One region of the Exiguobacterium sp. s191 genome, then DNA from elsewhere that is predicted to be linked to it. Evidence: riboswitches for the same ligand, from Rfam matches in the RefSeq annotation. Region 1 holds a riboswitch; each other region holds the start of a gene.

Region 1 (5,795 bases):
TGGTCGTCCGATGCTAGGTTGCGGATGACGGCGATCTTGACGTCCGATTGAACCCCTTTTGGTACATCCTTGACGACCTTCGTCGTCGTGGCTTCTCCATTCGCACAAGCCGCTAGTAACAGTGCCGGTGCTAGGACGGCGTAAGCTAGTTTTTTCATGACATATCTCCTTATCCGAGGGGTTGAAGCCCTGTTAATTGTTCAATCGTTTCTTCATTCGGTTGCGTGATGACACCAAGTTCGGTGATGATGCCTGTGATCAATGTGTGTGGTGTGACATCAAACGCCGGGTTGAAGACGGCGATGCCTTCCGGTGCTGCCGCAATACCTTGGACAGTCGTCACTTCCTGCGGATCACGTTCTTCGATTTCGATCGCGTCTCCGGAAACGAGCGAGAAGTCGAACGTCGAGAGCGGTGCTGCGACGTAAAACGGAATACCAAAAGCTTGCGCGAGCAATGCCAATTGGAACGTCCCGATTTTATTCGCGGTATCTCCGTTTCGTGTAATGCGGTCGGCACCGACGATGATCGCATCGATCTGTTTTTCTTTCAGCGTATGGGCGACCATGTTGTCCGTAATTAACGTGACATCGATGCCGGCACGTTGCAGCTCCCATGTCGTCAATCGTGCTCCCTGCAGTAACGGTCGCGTCTCACTCGCAAAAACGGATAATTCGATGCCGCGTTCTTTTGCGATGTAGAACGGCGCAAGTGCCGTTCCATAAGCAGCGGTCGCAATCGATCCAGCATTACAAATCGTTAGGATCCGGTCGCCTGACTGGAACAATTCCAGTGCATGAATCCCGATTTGACGTGACGTCTGCGCATCCTGGTCGTATAAGGCGACCGTCCGTTTTTCCAACCGTTCGCGAATCTCTTCTACCGACGTCCCGTCTTGAATGATTGGATTCAATTGATCGAGGACATTTCGCAAGTTGACGGCCGTCGGTCGTGTCGCGAGTAACGTCGCCGATGTCTCAAGCAAGGCTTGCTTGTAGACCGGAAGCGCCGCTTCAAAGCGGTACGCTTCTTGAACGAGCACGAATCCACCGAATAAGCTGATCGCAGGTGCGCCCCGGACACGTAGTTGTTTAATCGCCTCAACCGCTTGCGCGAGATCAGCAATGACTTCATAGTGCTCTTCTTGCGGTAGACGTGTCTGATCGAGAATCGTCAAGACACGATCTTCGTAACGGATACTTTGAACGAATGTAGTCATCGGCTGAGTTCCTCCGTTACGTCAAAGTTTCGTAAATCATCGAATGTCCGGCATTCTGTACGGCGTTTGATTAACGCCGCTCCTAGACGAAGAGCGTGACGTTTCCGCTCTAAGCGTTCCGTCGTTGAATCGATTGATTCTAAATCAGCGACCGGTGCAAGACCAATCGTCCGCCGAATCAATTCGCAACCAGCAAAGCCAAGGGCATCCTGCAAGATCGTGCTCAGTACATCATCGACGAGTCCTGATGCCTGGAACGGTTCGACGGCTTCCCGTTCCCATAAGGCACGGAACGTTGAAGCGAACGTCAGCCAGAACGTATCGATATCCTTGATTCGGGCGTCACGTCGTGTAGGGTAATCCGGATATGCCGCGAAGAATAGATGCGCAATGAACTGTCCGACATCGAATCCGAATGGACCATAAAAGGCGAATTCTGGATCGATGACTTTCGTTTCCGTCGCCGAGGCGAAGATGCTTCCTGTATGTAGATCGCCGTGCAGCAATGCATCTCCTTTCGTGATGAAGAGCGCTTCGAGTTTTGCGACTTCGCGTTTTAACTCATCGTCTGCCCATAGACGTGCCACCTCTTCTTCGAGTCCGGCTTCAATCTCGTTCGTCTCCGCGTCATGAAACGGATCCGTGAAGATTAATTTTTCCGTGATGTCGCACAAGTCTGGATTGTAGTACGTTCGGGCGACACGTTTCTTTTCAACCGGACCAAGCGCAAAGTCCGATGTATGGAATAACGTCCGAGCGAGATAAGAACCGATATGTTCCGCAAGCAACGGATACTGTTCACCTGCGAGTAAACCGCTTCGAACGATCGTCAGATGTGAAAGATCTTCCATGACCGTATACGCCTCTTCATGACTAGCATGAAAGACACGCGGTACGAACGGCACGGCATGCCGTGCGAATTCACGGAGTGCGGATTGCTCGATCCACGCTCGTTCGAGCGATAACGGCCAGCTCTCCCCGACGACCTTCGCATATGGTAATGCTTGTTTTAGAATCAATCGATGTTCACCCTCTCGAATTCGGAAAACGAGGTTGAGGTTCCCGTCGCCAATCTCTTCTGCTTCGACGGCTCCATCGCCGATCAGTCCTAGTGTCCGAACACGATCAATCGCGTCCTGTTCTGTAAATGCTTTATATGTCATCTCAGTTTCCCCCTATGTGATACACGAAAAAGCGCCTCTTTTCGTCATCGAAAAGAGGCGCAGAAAAGTCACTGCGTCCTCTTATCTCTCAGACAAAACGTCTGTTGGATGTAGCACCGTGCCCAGTGGTCGGTTGCTGCGGCGTCATCGGGCCAATTCCCTCTGCCAACTCGCGATAAGAGTCGTATGTAGTTGTCGTGTGTGATATTGATTTGAATCTTACGCAATCGACTTCCTCGCTGTCAAATCGAAATCAAGCAGAAACGGATATCATTTTTATGCCATCTATAGAAATAGTATTTTCAAAAAAATAAATTTTCTAAAAATAGTTTGACAAGTGGCGATTCTCATGTAAAAATTGCAATTAGATTTCACAATTTCATCCAATTCTTATCAAGAGCAGACGGAGGGACAAGCCCTACGATGTCGCAGCAACCGACCTTTTGGCACGGTGCTAATTCTTGCAGCTACTAAGCTGACAGATAAGAGTCCACGTTCGAATCATTCATGGTCTCTTGTCGCTGACGAGAGACCATTTTTTTGTTGAAGGAGGAAAGACATGGCTTATATCACTGCTACTTATCAATTGACTGCCCGTGATCGACTCGAGCAACGCGCTGAACAACTCGCGCTTGGTCTGACAGTCGGTTCTTGGACGGAACTGAATCATCTCGAACAACAACAACTCGCCTCGTTCAAAGGGGAAGTCGTACATACCGAAGAGCGCGATGGCAAAGGATATATCACGATTCGTTACCCGGAACATAACGTATCGCGCGACTTTTCTGCGATTCTGACGACCATCTTCGGGAAACTCTCACTCGACGGTGAAATCAAATTAACGGAATTGCTACTACCCGATACATTTACGTCGGACTTTCCAGGTGCGAAATTCGGGATCGAAGGGGTCCGTTCCTTGATCGGTGTCGAAGATCGCCCATTATTAATGAGCATCTTCAAAGGAGTCATCGGACGCGATTTATCGTTCCTTCGTGATCAACTCGAAGGACAACTCGCTGGTGGGATTGATCTCGTCAAAGACGATGAGATCCTATACGACAATCCATTGACACCGACGATTGATCGGGCACGGATCGGACGTGAGGTCATCGATGCTCACTTCCAACGGACCGGTAAACGTGCGTTGTATGCGATCACACTCAGCGGTCCTGTCTTTACGCTCAAGGATCAAGCCAAGCGATTGATTGATGCTGGAGCGACTGCTTTCTTGCTGAATACCTTCACATACGGACTCGATGTCTTACGCGAACTGGCAAGTGATCCGGAAATCAACGTTCCGCTCTTCAATCATCCGGCATATAGCGGTGCGTTGATCGCTAGCCCGAATCACGGAGTCGCAGCCCCTGTCTTACTCGGCACATTACCGCGTGCTGCTGGAGCAGACTTGACGCTATTCCCGTCTCCTTATGGCAATGTCGCTTTACCAAAGGATGTCGCTCGTGGCATCGCGGTCGAAGCGACCCGTCTCGGGCAGACGAAATCGATCTTCCCGGTTCCTTCAGCCGGTATTCATCCTGGACTCGTCGCTCAACTCGTACGAGACTTCGGGATCGATTCCGTCATCAACGCCGGTGGCGGCGTACATGGTCATCCGCAAGGTGCTGCGGCTGGCGTCATTGCTTTCCGTCAGGCACTCGATGCGGCACTCGCAAATGAATCCCTATCGACGGCAGCATCGCGTCATGAAGAATTACGAATTGCCCTCGACGCTTGGGGGATCAAGTCATGACCGTACGGATTCTTTGTGACTTCGATGGGACGGTGACGACGCAAGATAACATCATCGCACTCATGCAGGCATTTGCGCCAGCGAGTGACTTCGAACCGTTGAAACGCGGTGTACTCGACCGGACGTTATCGATTCAGAGTGGTGTCGGGCAAATGTTCGCACTTCTGCCGTCTGACGGAAAAACAGCCTATCTTGACTTTTTGTTGGAGCGTGCAGTCATTCGCGACGGATTTTCGGAGTTACTGCAGTACAGTCGTCGTCAAGGCATCGATTTTTCGATCGTCAGCGGTGGAATGGACTTTTTCGTCGAACCGATCTTAGCGCCCTTCCTCGACCAAGAACAGATTTACTGTAACGTCGCTGATTTCAGTGGTCCATTCGTACATATCGATTGGCCAAACGCCTGCGATGCCCATTGTACGAACGGGTGCGGCTGTTGTAAAACGTCCGTTGCCCGGACACTACGTAAAGACGGTGACGTCATCATCGTCATCGGCGACTCGGTGACGGACTTCGAACTCGCAAAACAAGCGGATCGTGTCTATGCCCGTGATTATCTGATCACGTTGTGTGAAGAGAACGATATCGCCTATACACCGTTTGAGACGTTCCACGATATCGTTCATGATTTAACACGAGCGGAGGTGACAACATGACATTCATGCGACGGTATGAAGAGCTACGCGCCATCAAACAAGAGCTTGCGGCGCGCGATTGGTTCCCTGGTACGAGTGGCAATCTCGCCATCCGGACATCCGGTGTCCCGGTTGAATTCCTTGTGACGGCAAGCGGAAAAGATAAACGGCAGACAACTCCTGACGACTTTGTTCATGTCGATGCGACCGGTCAATTGATCGGTGAGCAATCCGGGCGTCCTTCTGCTGAGACATTGCTCCATGTCGAAGTGTTCAATCGAACGGACGCCGGTTGTTCCCTGCATGTCCATACGATTGCGAACAATGTGATTTCGGAACTCTATGGCGATCAAGGCAGTATCACCTTTTCCGGTCAAGAAATCATCAAGGCACTCGGACACTGGGAAGAGGATGCGACGGTCACGGTACCGATCATTCCGAATCATGCGGACATCCCGACGCTTGCCGCTGCTTTTGCACCGCATGTCACAGCAGACAGTGGTGCCGTCCTGATCCGCAATCACGGGATCACGGTCTGGGCACCGACCGCCTTTGAAGCAAAGAAACACCTCGAAGCCTTCGAGTTTTTATTCAATTACACGTTGACGTTGCAATCATGCCGTCAATCCATTCATTAAAAGGAGGAATCATCTCATGGCAACAGTCTTATTCCAAGAAACAAACACACGGTATACGGATCAAACGGAAGTCGCTGACTTCCTTGCGTCACGCGGCGTTCTTTACGAACAGTGGGACGTTTCGAAACTTCCAGCGCCTCTCGTTGAAAACTTCACACTGACGGATGCAGACAAACAAACGATTCTCGATACGTTCGCTCCAGAAATCAAAGACGTATCAGAACGTCGTGGGTATCAGACAGCTGATATCATCTCACTTTCGGATACGACACCGAACCTTGATGAGTTACTCGTCAACTTCCAGAAAGAACATCACCATACGGATGATGAAGTTCGTTTCATCGTTAGCGGTCATGGCGTCTTCGCGATCAAAGACGAAGAAGTCGGCTA
Region 2 (5,795 bases), on a different contig from region 1:
TCGAACGGACTGTCTTAAGCGAAAACGTCTCGTATGTCTTCACGGGTAAGATGGTCATGATGAAAAATGATTTATCTGAATCGATTTTACGCGAAGTCGTCGAAGATGGATTCGCTGGCGAAGAACTCGTTCAAGAGTATAAGGATCGTCGTTCGAAACGTGGCGCCCATATCACAAGCATCGCTAAAGAAACATTCAAGCAATATTTGACAGAGCATCCGAACGCACCCGTTTCTTAAGGTTTTTCGACCTCATCCGTGATGTGATCCGCTACGTTGATTCGGTCAATCGTATAGTGATCCGTATGCTGGATATAATTCGCACACGCGTTTTTCAAAGGTGTCCGGTAACTGAACGTCGCATCAATCGATGATAAGGCTGCCTTGATCGTATGCGAGTGACAGACGATTAGAATTCGTTTCCCTTCATACATGCGTGTCGCTTCCTGTATCGCATCGAACACGCGATCCTGGATGGCTTGTTCCGTTTCAAGACCCGGCACAAGTGTCGTATCGTTCGCTTGAACAGCCTCGTAAATCGCTGCGACCGGTTCACCGGAAGCGGCTCCGAATTCGCGTTCGACAAGTCGCTCGTCTGTCGCTGTGATCGTTAAACCAACAGCACGACCGATGATTTCCGCTGTCTCAACGGCACGCGACAAGGGACTTGCTAACAAGACATCCCACTCTTCATTCGATAGATAAGCGGCGCTGAGTTCCGCTTGTCTTCTTCCTGTTGCATTTAACGGAATATCTTCTCTTCCTTGAATCCGTTCGTTTAAGTTCCAATCCGTCTGACCATGCCGCACTAAACAAATTTCAGTCATGTCTCTGTCTCCCTCATTTAAGAAATATGACTGATTGTATCATGTTTTCCATTCGGAAGTTGTCGCGGTGCCAACAGTAGCACCTGACAGGTGAAACGTTCAATTCGTTCAAGCAATCGCTCAATCTTTAACGGATTTTCCGTCTGAGCGAAACTGGCAAGTGAGTGGGTGCCATTTGGGAAGGAAAACAAACGAACATCGGCTCCGACATCCGCTCCCTTCTCAACGAAATGCAAGGCTTGAGAAAACGGAACAATCGGATCTTTTTTCCCATGCAAGAGCATGATGGGCGGGGCATCCGACGATAAATGTGTGACAGGTGAGACGTGCGTCATCAGCTTGCGCCATTCTTCTCGTCCCCCCTTGTAGAACTTAATGTGGGCAATCCAAGTCTGAATGAAATTAAACAACAAAAAGTTCGTCGGTGGATATAAAGCGATCACACCACTGATCAATGGCATGTGGCGCTCATCACGCTCACCAACGAAAGCAGATGGGGCAAGTGCCGTCGTCAGCATGAGTGCGGCTCCGGCTGAGTCTCCCCATACCATCATCCGTCCTCTTAGAATGCGAAGACCCTCTGCTTCCTTATTCAAAAAACATAACGCATCCCGTACATCTTCGAGGTTATCCGGAAAATAACTGCCCTCTTCGAACAAACGATACTCAATACTACAGACGGCAACTCCGAGTTCAAGCAGACGGTCGACGATTGGACTAAAGCAGAACATGTCATCGCGCTCTCCACGAACGAATGCACCACCGTGTGCATAGATGGCAACTGGAAACGGTCCTTCTCCCGGTGGATAATAGAGATCGAGCTGTAAGATGCGGTTTCCCACCTGTTTGTAGGTGAGCGTCCGCGGTGCAAGTTGTTTTTCAGTGAGTGGCAAGGCGGGTTCGGTCCATCGAAGCAATGCACCATAATTGTTCCAGATACTCGCTCCCGCTGCTGCCGTCGTCAATAACGCAGCTCCCCCCATTAGCCATGCAGTTTCACGTTTCACTTGATCACCTCCAAAAGACGTGCCAGTTTCTTCACTTTATTATCCTTCTACCCCGTTTTAAAAGAAGTCGAACGTCTCGGTATTCGTACTTGACGCTTCACCAGCGTTCCGCTATAGTGAGAAAGTCCAAATCGGAATAGTTACGTTTTAATAATGGAGGTATCATATAATGAAAAAAATCATTCCCGCTTTAACAGTCGCTTTCGCAAGTGCAAGTGTTCTCGCTGCTTGCGGTTCGAATACCGATTCATCGACTTCAGATAAAACCCAGACAGAAGTCTATGCATCAACGTTCGCGACGGCTGCTATTGCCCGCGAAATCGGAGGGGATCAAGTCAACGTCAAGATGATCGTCCCACCTGGAGCAGACCCCCACTCTTACGAGCCGACGTCAAAACAACTCACCGAGATTGCTAAGGGCGACTTGTTCCTCTTAACCGGTACGACGCTCGAGCCGTATTCGAAAAAAATCCAGGAGAGTCTAAAAGGCACGGATGTCCGCTTCGTCGAGACGAGTAAGGACGTCAACTTACTAGAATCGGATGCTACACTTCATGCACATGAAGAAGAGGAGCATAGTGAAGACGAACATGCCCACGAAGAAGAAGGGCACGATGATCATGCAACGGATGAACATGCGCATGAAGAAGAGGGTCATGACCATGGAAAATACGATCCACACGTCTGGCTCGATCCTGTCAACGCAAAAGCAATGGCACGCTCGATTACAACTGCTTTATCAAAAGAAGTACCAAAAGACAAAGCAACATTCGAGAAAAACTTAAAAGCGTTCGATCAGCAAGCTGATGAATTGGACGAACAATTTAAACAAGCCGTCGCTGATGGATCGAAAAAAGAACTTCTCGTTACGCATGCCGCTTATGGTTACCTCGCAGAACGATATGGTTTCACACAACTACCGATCGCGGGAATTTCTCCTTCCGATGAACCGTCACAAAAGCAACTGGCCGCTTTAGTAAAAGAAGCACGGATGCATGATTTGAAATACGTCGCGTTCGAAGAGACGGTCTCACCAAAGGTCGCACGTGTCATCCAAAAAGAAATCGGAGCTGAATCCGTGACGATTCATAATCTAGAGTCGGTCACGAAATCGCAACAAAATAGCTCGTATTTCAAGTTGATGGAAGAAAACGTCCAGACGTTAAAACAAGCACTTCAGTAAAGTACAGTTGACACGCGTTACTCAATGCGGTACGGTAAGAAACGTGTTTTACAACAATTGAATGACTTCTTTTTATCGCGAGAAACGGAGGGACTGGCCCAATGATGTTTCGGCAGCGGACGATTTGATTCGTACTGTGCCAAATCCAGCAAGCGAAAGCTTGAGAGATAAGAAGAGCGTCTTTATTTCATAAAGACCTCCTTCTTTCTTGCGAAGGGGTCTTTTTTTGTATCTTTGAGAAACGAGGTGTCAACAATGAATGAAACAATCACGCCTAACAAATGGGCACTGCTTCCTCTCGTCGTATTCCTGGTCCTCTTCATCGGAGCCGGGATCTTCTATGACGACTTTTACAAATTTCCGATCCTTATCGCCGCATTGATCGCTTTGATTTTTGCTGCAATCACGACGAAAGGATCCATCAATCAAACGGTCGAACGAATTGCAACGGGTGCCGGAAATCCCGATATCATGATCATGGTCTTCATCTTCTTACTAGCCGGTACGTTTTCTGGAACGGCAGAAGCAATCGGTGCCATCGATGCGACCGTTAATGCCGCTTTGACGTTTCTACCTCCATCGCTCCTCATGAGTGGTCTGTTCATCATCGCTGCCTTCATCTCGATGGCGATGGGGACATCTACCGGAACGATTGCTGCACTCGCACCGATCGCCTTCGGTATTCATGAAGCGACAGGCATCAACGTTGCGATCGCAGCGGCTGCTGTCGTTGGTGGATCGATGTTCGGCGATAACTTGTCGTTCATCTCGGATACGACGATTGCTGCCGTCCGAACCCAAAAAACGAACATGCGCGATAAATTCCGGACGAACTTCATGATCGTCCTACCGGCTGCTATTTTGACGGTCATCCTGCTCGCATTCGTTTCCGGTTCTGGTGACGTCGTCGAAGCAAAAGCCTTTGAATTCTACAAGTTGATTCCATATCTCGCTGTCATCGTTCTTGCTATCTTCGGCGTCAATGTCATCCTTGTCTTAATTGGTGGTACGCTACTCACCGGCATCATCGGTATGATTGATGGTAGCTTCGGCTTAAGTGGATTCGTCCTCTCGATGTCCGAAGGCATGTTGGGCATGGCGGAGATCTCCATCTTGACGCTCCTCATGGGTGGTCTCGTCAGCTTGATTACGTTCAACGGTGGAATCGCCTTCTTAAAAGAGACGCTGACACGCAAGATTTCACAGCGTCGTGGTGCCGAATTCAGTATGGCGGCACTCGTCAGTGCAACGAATCTCGCGACAGCAAACAATACGATTTCGATTCTCGTCGCTGGACCACTGGCAGCTGAAATCGCCGATACGTATGAAGTCGATCGAAAAAAATCGGCGAGTATCCTTGATATCTTCTCTTGTGGTATTCAAGGCATCATTCCGTACGGGGCACAACTTTTGATCGCAGCAGAATTGACGAAAACGGCTTCACCGGAACTGATTCCGTATCTGTTCTATCCGTTCCTCCTCTTCGTCTGTGGATCAATTGCCATCTTCTTCGGCTTACCACGCATGAAGAAGACAGCGACGAAGCAAGAAAAAATTTCTTCGTAACCATAAAACAGGTCCAATCGCGTCGACGATTGGACCTGTTTTATTATTTATTCTGCTTCGCTTGTCGTTCTAAGATTAAGTAAGCGATTGCCGGAAGCGGGAACTGAACGAGTCCAGCGCCTCCCCACACCCATGGATTACGTCCTGACTTTCGCGCACTAAGAAACAGACCCACTGCCTGCGTTACTAACAAGGCGCCAATGCTAAGCCAAGTACATTTGGATAGCTTTTTATTCTTTTGAGCCATCTTTTCTCCCCCTCTTTTAACACACGATTAAATCTCACGATTCTTTTCTATTTTACCTTATTTCATTCCTCCATGAGCATGGAAACGGACGTCTTCGTTCGTTCATGCTAAACTAAACGAGCAAATCTAAACTACGTTTTATGAGGAGGAGTAACACATGCAATACGCAAAACTTTCAAACGGTATTACGATTCCCCAAATCGGATTCGGTGTCTGGCAAGTAGATGAAGAGACAGAAGCACCTGCTGCTGTCGCTGAAGCATTACGTGTCGGCTATCGTCATATCGATACGGCTGCTGTCTACAAAAACGAGCGCGGTGTCGCAAAAGGAATCAAGGAAAGCGGCGTGAAACGTGAGGATCTCTTCTTAACGTCAAAAGTCTGGAACGATGATATTCGTGCCGGTCGGACGAAGGAAGCATTCGCAGAATCGCTCGAACGTCTCGAAACAGATTATCTTGACCTCTATCTTATCCACTGGCCGGTCGAAGGCTATATCGAAGCGTGGAAAGCAATGGTTGAACTGTATGAAGCAGGCAAGATCAAAGCGATCGGTGTCTCGAACTTCAAAGAACATCACCTCGATACATTGGCAGAAGAGGGCTTGATGGCACCAATGATCAACCAAGTCGAGTTGCATCCACAATTACCGCAACACGAACTGCACGAATACTTGCAAGATCACAACATTCAAGTCGAAGCATGGAGCCCACTCATGCAAGGGAAATTCCTCGAAATCAACGATTTCAAGGAAATCGCAGAGAAACACGGCAAGACACCTTCACAAGTCGTCTTACGTTGGCATCTCGACAACGGCATCGTCGCTCTTCCAAAATCCGTTACACCAGCACGCATTGCGGAAAACTTCGACGTCTTTGATTTCCAACTCGATGCTGATGATCTTGAGAAAATTGATCGTATCGCAACGGATGTCCGCCTTGGACCGGATCCGGACGAAATCGATTT
Region 3 (5,795 bases), on a different contig from region 1:
GTCGAATCTTCCCAGCGATCGACATTCGGAAGTCCGGTACACGGAAGGAAGAACTGTTGCTTCCGAAAGAGCAACTCGATGCGCTTTGGACGATTCGCCGGACGATGAATGAGTCGAACGAGTTCGTCGATACGTTCCTGCGTAAGATTCGCGATACGAAAAATAATGAAGAATTTTTCGTTGAACTCGAGAAAGAAAAGAAGAAGACGGTCCGACGCGCACCGGCTAAACCGCGTACCGTCAAGAAGGAAACGACGACGGAAAAATAACTATTGCGACGCGTAAAAAAATCGTTTAGTATAGGAAGGTAACTTACTCTGGCTCAGCAAATGAACCAGGGCGGAAGGAGAGAAATCAACCATGAAACAAGGAATTCACCCTAACTACAACAAAGTAGTATTTATGGATTCAACGACTGAGTACAAATTCTTAAGCGGTTCTACTCGTTCTTCGAACGAAACGATCACTTGGGAAGATGGTAACGAGTACCCACTCATCCGTGTGGATGTGTCTTCAGACTCGCACCCATTCTACACAGGTCGTCAAAAGTTCAACGCGGCAGATGGTCGTGTCGATCGCTTCAACAAAAAATACGGCCGCAAGTAATCACTTGTCGGTTCTTAAAAAAACAGCCTGCCTCCATTATGGAAGCAGGCTGTTTTTGTATAGACTGAATTGTGAACGATACGCGAGATACGTCTTCAAGACGAAGGAGAAGGCGATTCCACCGGCAATCCCGATTAAATACGGCATGACTTCCGGATGTGCCAAGATATAGTCCACGACTTTGTGGAACGAGAGATGACGACCGACAAAGTAGCCGGCGCCTAAGAACACGCTGATCCAAATCAACGCACCTGTATACGCATAACTCGCAAACACGCGAAACGGCATTTTCGAGACACCTGCAAAAAAGGCAGAGAGTTGGCGGAGACCAGGTATGTAGTAACCGATGATTAGGACCGATTTTCCGTAACGACGAAATCCGGCTTCAGCGGAAAGAATATGTTTTTCTGAGATACGCATTTTCGGTCCGACGCGGTGTAGTAGTGGCATACCGAGTTTTAATCCGAGTAAATAGCTGATCGTCATCCCGATACAACTGCCGGCGTAAGCGGCGAGAATCGTACCGACGAGTGGTAGATTGCCTTGATGCATCCAAAAACCGGACAGGACGAGCAGGGTCTCATCAGGAACCGGCAATCCCACGATACCACCTGCGAGAAGGACGGAGAGACCAAGGGCACCATATTGGTGCAGGATGTCATGTAAGAGATGATGAATCGGGGACACCTTCTTTCGTGAGAGTCTTCTTCTTCAGTGTACAGGAAATAGGGGACGGTTGGAATGAAAGGACAAAAATTCTAGGTAAAGAAAAAATGAATTTTGATTTCCGGAAGTCAACCCTTTTTCTCGATACCGTTTCGGGCTATACTCGTTAAAGTGACTATTTTTAGAGGACGGTGTCGGACGATGATGCATGTAATAAATCAGTACGGCTGGATCGAAGTAATTTGTGGCAGTATGTTTTCCGGGAAATCGGAAGAGTTGATTCGTCGTGTCAGACGGGCGCAGTACGGCAAACTGCCCGTTCAAGTATTCAAGCCGGCAATCGACGACCGGTACCATGAAGAGCATGTCGTCTCTCATATCGGCAACTCCGTCGTGGCGATTCCGATGGCGACGAGTCGTGATCTCTACGCAGCAGTAGCAGAGGAAACACAAATCGTTGGAATCGATGAAGTTCAATTCTTTGATGATGAGATCGTACAAGTCATCGAAGCACTTGCACAAGACGGAAAACGCGTCATTTGTGCAGGCCTTGATCAAGATTTCCGGGCAGAGCCATTTGGCAAGATGCCGGAATTACTGGCGCGCGCAGAATTCGTAACGAAGCTACAAGCCATCTGTCTTTCATGTGGTGATCCGGCTTCCCGGACACAACGGTTGATTGATGGAAAACCAGCGAACTACGATGATCCGATCATCCTAGTTGGCGCTTCAGAATCATATGAGCCACGGTGCCGCCATTGCCATGAGGTGCCTGGAAAACCGAAGCCGCTCCAATCGGTGCAGCACCAAGAAAATTAAAAAAGACGAACCGGTCGCGGTCGTCCTTTGATGTAACAGCTATTCGCTTCTAAGTGAATAGCTGTTTTTTTATTATCCCGTTTCCTGTGAGAACCGGCTTGAGCGTTCGATAAAACGGATCGTCTCACGAACGATCAAATCCTGATCATGATCGAGGGTCGCGACGTGGTACGAGTTCAGTAAACAGTAGCTTCGTTTATCATTCGTTCCGATGTGCTGATGCAGATAATCCGAGCTCGACGGCGGGACGACGTGATCGGTCGCCGAGTAGAGAATTAATGTCGGCAGAAGGATCGATCCGAGGCGTCCTTTCGTCTCATCCATCAGACGGACGAGTTCGAACGCACAACGACTTGGAACGAGGTCATAGATGATTTCGAAAGCAGACCGTTTGATGTCCGGTGCCCCTTCTGGTAAATACTCTGGACCGTCCTCGAACGAAAGTGCTTCATAGGATGGAACGGAGAGTGCGGCATTGATCGTAATAATGCCGGCGAACGGAATGCCGTCAGCGGCGAGTGACAGTGCAAGCGTCGCACCCATCGATTGACCGATGACGAAGACTTGATCGCATGTTTCTTGTAAACGTTCATAGCCGTCTTTCAGGCTTTGCTTCCAACATCGAGCAGTCGATTGTTCAAACTCGCGGACATTCGTTCCATGTCCACGTAAGCGCGGGGCATAGACGGTAAAACCTTCAGCAGCGAATGCCTCACCGACGTCGCGGACACTTTGCGGTGTGGCGTTAAAACCATGACAGATTAGAATGCCGATCGATCCCCCTTGAAAATAAAACGCTTCAGCACCAGTCAATACAGGATAGTTCATCATTACTATTTTTCCTCCATTCATGAAAAAAACTCGTCGACGTCACTGCTTGGACGCCCACGAGTTTTTCACCGTATCATCCAAAGCCGCGCTTTGCTGGTCGGAGCACCTTACAGATTGCAGGTTGCCGTGAAGTCATAGAGCCAGGTCTCTCGTTCACTCTTGATAAATATCATATTGGAATTGTCGGAATAATCATTGAAACGATGGTAGCACGACCAAAAATGACTTGTCAAATCTTTCTTGACGAATCATGATCCGTTGAGTAAGCTAACTCATAACTTGTTCATCCGTCGATATGCGCCAAATGGATTATTTTTGCAAAGTTGGTTGACTTTTAAAGTTTCGACCCGTAATGTAAAAATTAGTTTTACGACATAAGCAACAACGCAACAACACACATACGAATTTCATACCGCAATACTTATCCAGAGAGGTGGAGGGACTGGCCCTACGAAACCTCGGCAACAGACTCATTATGAGCACTGTGCCAATTCCATCAGACAGATGTCTGAGAGATGAGTAGAGTGGATTCTGCCACTGTGCGGATCCAGGTCTCTTCTTGTTTCTCAAGAAGGGACCTTTTTTGTTGAATGAAGGGGGAAAACGGAATGATCGCATTTCATCAAGTCAAGAAAACGTACGTCACGAAAGATCAGACGATTGCAGCACTCGACGGTGTCGACCTGACGATCGAAAAAGGCGAAATCTTTGGTGTCATCGGCTTTAGCGGTGCCGGAAAAAGTTCACTGCTCCGCTGTGTCAATCTGTTAGAACGACCGACGTCAGGAACGGTGACGGTCGATGGGGAAGATTTAACGCAACTGTCTCCGAAAAAATTGCGTCAAGCAAAACAACGGATCGGGATGATCTTTCAGCACTTCAATCTATTGAATGCGAATACGGTCTTTACGAACGTTGCAAAACCACTCGTTCTCGCAGGCGTCAAGAAAGACGAAATTCGCCGCCGGGTGACGGAGTTACTCGAATTCGTCGATCTCGCGGACAAGGCAGATCATTATCCGGATCAATTGTCCGGTGGGCAGAAACAGCGCGTTGGTATCGCCCGGGCACTCGCGACGCAACCTTCCGTCCTCTTATGTGACGAAGCGACGTCAGCACTCGATCCCCAAACGACCCATCATATTCTCCAGTTATTAAAACGGATCAATGCGGAGTACGGGATCACGATTCTCTTGATCACCCACGAGATGGGCGTCATTCGGGAGATTTGCGACCGCGTCGCCGTCATCGAAGCTGGAAAGTTGATTGAGTCAGGAACGGTCTTCGACGTCTTTTCGAATCCGAAGACCGAGACGGCACGAAACTTCGTTCGCTCCGTCATGCACGACGAGATTCCAGCATCGATTCGCCAGTTGATCGAGTCGCGGAATGCGAATCCGATCTATAAGATTCATTTCCTCGGACATCACACCGGGCAGCCGCTCTTATCACAAGTCGCAAAACGCTTTGACGTCGATGTCAACATCTTGCACGGTAGCATCACGGAGTTGCAGGATACGCCGTTCGGCACCTTACTCGTCGAGTTGATTGGTGAGCAGGCTGAAGTGAAACGAGCGTTACACTACATCGATCAGGCACAGGTGACGGTCGAGGAGGTACTTGCTCATGCTAGTTAATTACAGTGATATCTGGACAGCATTTTTGCAGACGATGACGATGGTATCCGTTTCGCTCTTATTCTCGACCTTGATCGGCTTACCACTCGGGATCCTGCTTGTCGTCACGCGAAAAGGAGCATTGCTTGAAAATGTCCCGCTGTTCACGTTCTTCAACAGTATCGTCAATATTTTCCGCTCGATTCCGTTCATCATCTTACTCGTCGCGATCATCCCGTTGACGCGCTTGATCGTTCAGACATCGATCGGAACAGAAGCCGCCATCGTCCCGCTCGTCTTTTACGCTGCACCGTACATGGCGCGTCTGATCGAGAGTTCTTTACTCGAAGTCGATAAAGGCGTTCTTGAAGCAGCAGAAGCGATGGGCGCGACACCGTTTCAAACGATTTTCCGCTTCCTTCTGCCGGAAGCACTCGGTTCACTCATCCTGAACTTAACGATCGCGACGGTCGGCTTGATCGGGGCGTCAGCGATGGCAGGTGCGATTGGAGGCGGTGGTCTCGGTGACTTAGCGATCACCTATGGTTATCAACGATTCGACACGAAAGTCATGATCATCACGGTCGGGATTCTCGTCATCTTAGTCCAAGGCTTACAGACGACAGGCAACATCGTCGCACGAAAAATTAGAAGACATTAATCAAGGGAGCGATTCAGCCATGAAAAAAGCAGTAGCAATTGGAGCAACACTCACGACGATTTTATTTGCCGGGTGCGCAGCATCAGGAGAAGACGAAAAGACGATCAAGCTCGGTGTCAGCGGTTCCGACACACAAGTTTGGGATTATGTCGCGAAAAAAGCAGAGAAGGAAGGCATCAAAATCGAGCTCGTCAAGTTCTCCGATTATGTCCAGCCGAACATGGCACTGGCTGAGGGTGAGATCGACGCCAATGCTTTCCAGACGATTTCCTACTTCAACGCTTTCAAGAAAGAACATAACTTGAAGCTATCGCCGATTGCGACGACTGTCATCGCACCGATGGGGATCTACTCAGATAAATACAAGGATGTCAAAGACATTCCAAATGGCGGAAAAATCGCCGTTCCGAACGAAGCGACGAACATGGGACGTGCCCTCTTGTTACTGCAAGAAGCAGGTCTGATCAAGCTACCGGACGACTTCGATGGCAACGGTTCGGTCGATAAGATCGTCGAGAATCCGAAAAAGCTGAAAATCGTTCCGATCGTCGCCGGGCAAACGCCACGCGTCTTACCGGACGTCGCGGCATCAATCA

What was found. Region 1 has a riboswitch for S-adenosylmethionine ahead of mtnK (S-methyl-5-thioribose kinase). Riboswitches for the same ligand answer to the same signal wherever they lie in the genome.
Positions count from the first base shown of each region.
Region 2: another riboswitch for S-adenosylmethionine. It lies ahead of KNQ09_RS13425 (Na+/H+ antiporter NhaC family protein); the one in region 1 lies ahead of mtnK (S-methyl-5-thioribose kinase).
Region 3: another riboswitch for S-adenosylmethionine. It lies ahead of KNQ09_RS11220 (alpha/beta hydrolase); the one in region 1 lies ahead of mtnK (S-methyl-5-thioribose kinase).

Region 1 covers NZ_JACSNC010000002.1:304,799-310,593, reverse strand. Annotated here, with positions in the region: gene KNQ09_RS13215 (sugar ABC transporter substrate-binding protein) at 1-158, opposite strand, end outside; gene mtnA (S-methyl-5-thioribose-1-phosphate isomerase) at 170-1,219, opposite strand; gene mtnK (S-methyl-5-thioribose kinase) at 1,216-2,382, opposite strand; SAM riboswitch class I at 2,461-2,564, opposite strand; SAM riboswitch class I at 2,770-2,871, shown strand; gene KNQ09_RS13200 (2,3-diketo-5-methylthiopentyl-1-phosphate enolase) at 2,942-4,132, shown strand; gene KNQ09_RS13195 (2-hydroxy-3-keto-5-methylthiopentenyl-1-phosphate phosphatase) at 4,129-4,788, shown strand; gene KNQ09_RS13190 (methylthioribulose 1-phosphate dehydratase) at 4,785-5,405, shown strand; gene KNQ09_RS13185 (1,2-dihydroxy-3-keto-5-methylthiopentene dioxygenase) at 5,422-5,795, shown strand, end outside.
Region 2 covers NZ_JACSNC010000003.1:13,088-18,882, forward strand. Annotated here, with positions in the region: gene KNQ09_RS13405 (YwpF family protein) at 1-239, shown strand, start outside; gene KNQ09_RS13410 (histidine phosphatase family protein) at 236-826, opposite strand; gene KNQ09_RS13415 (alpha/beta hydrolase) at 844-1,833, opposite strand; gene KNQ09_RS13420 (metal ABC transporter solute-binding protein, Zn/Mn family) at 2,003-3,016, shown strand; SAM riboswitch class I at 3,086-3,190, shown strand; gene KNQ09_RS13425 (Na+/H+ antiporter NhaC family protein) at 3,272-4,582, shown strand; gene KNQ09_RS13430 (hypothetical protein) at 4,626-4,829, opposite strand; gene KNQ09_RS13435 (aldo/keto reductase) at 4,987-5,795, shown strand, end outside.
Region 3 covers NZ_JACSNC010000001.1:2,146,660-2,152,454, reverse strand. Annotated here, with positions in the region: gene rho (transcription termination factor Rho) at 1-269, shown strand, start outside; gene KNQ09_RS11235 (type B 50S ribosomal protein L31) at 361-606, shown strand; gene KNQ09_RS11230 (DedA family protein) at 643-1,293, opposite strand; gene KNQ09_RS11225 (thymidine kinase) at 1,477-2,091, shown strand; gene KNQ09_RS11220 (alpha/beta hydrolase) at 2,164-2,922, opposite strand; SAM riboswitch class I at 2,990-3,091, opposite strand; SAM riboswitch class I at 3,341-3,444, shown strand; gene KNQ09_RS11215 (methionine ABC transporter ATP-binding protein) at 3,531-4,559, shown strand; gene KNQ09_RS11210 (methionine ABC transporter permease) at 4,549-5,199, shown strand; gene KNQ09_RS11205 (MetQ/NlpA family ABC transporter substrate-binding protein) at 5,219-5,795, shown strand, end outside.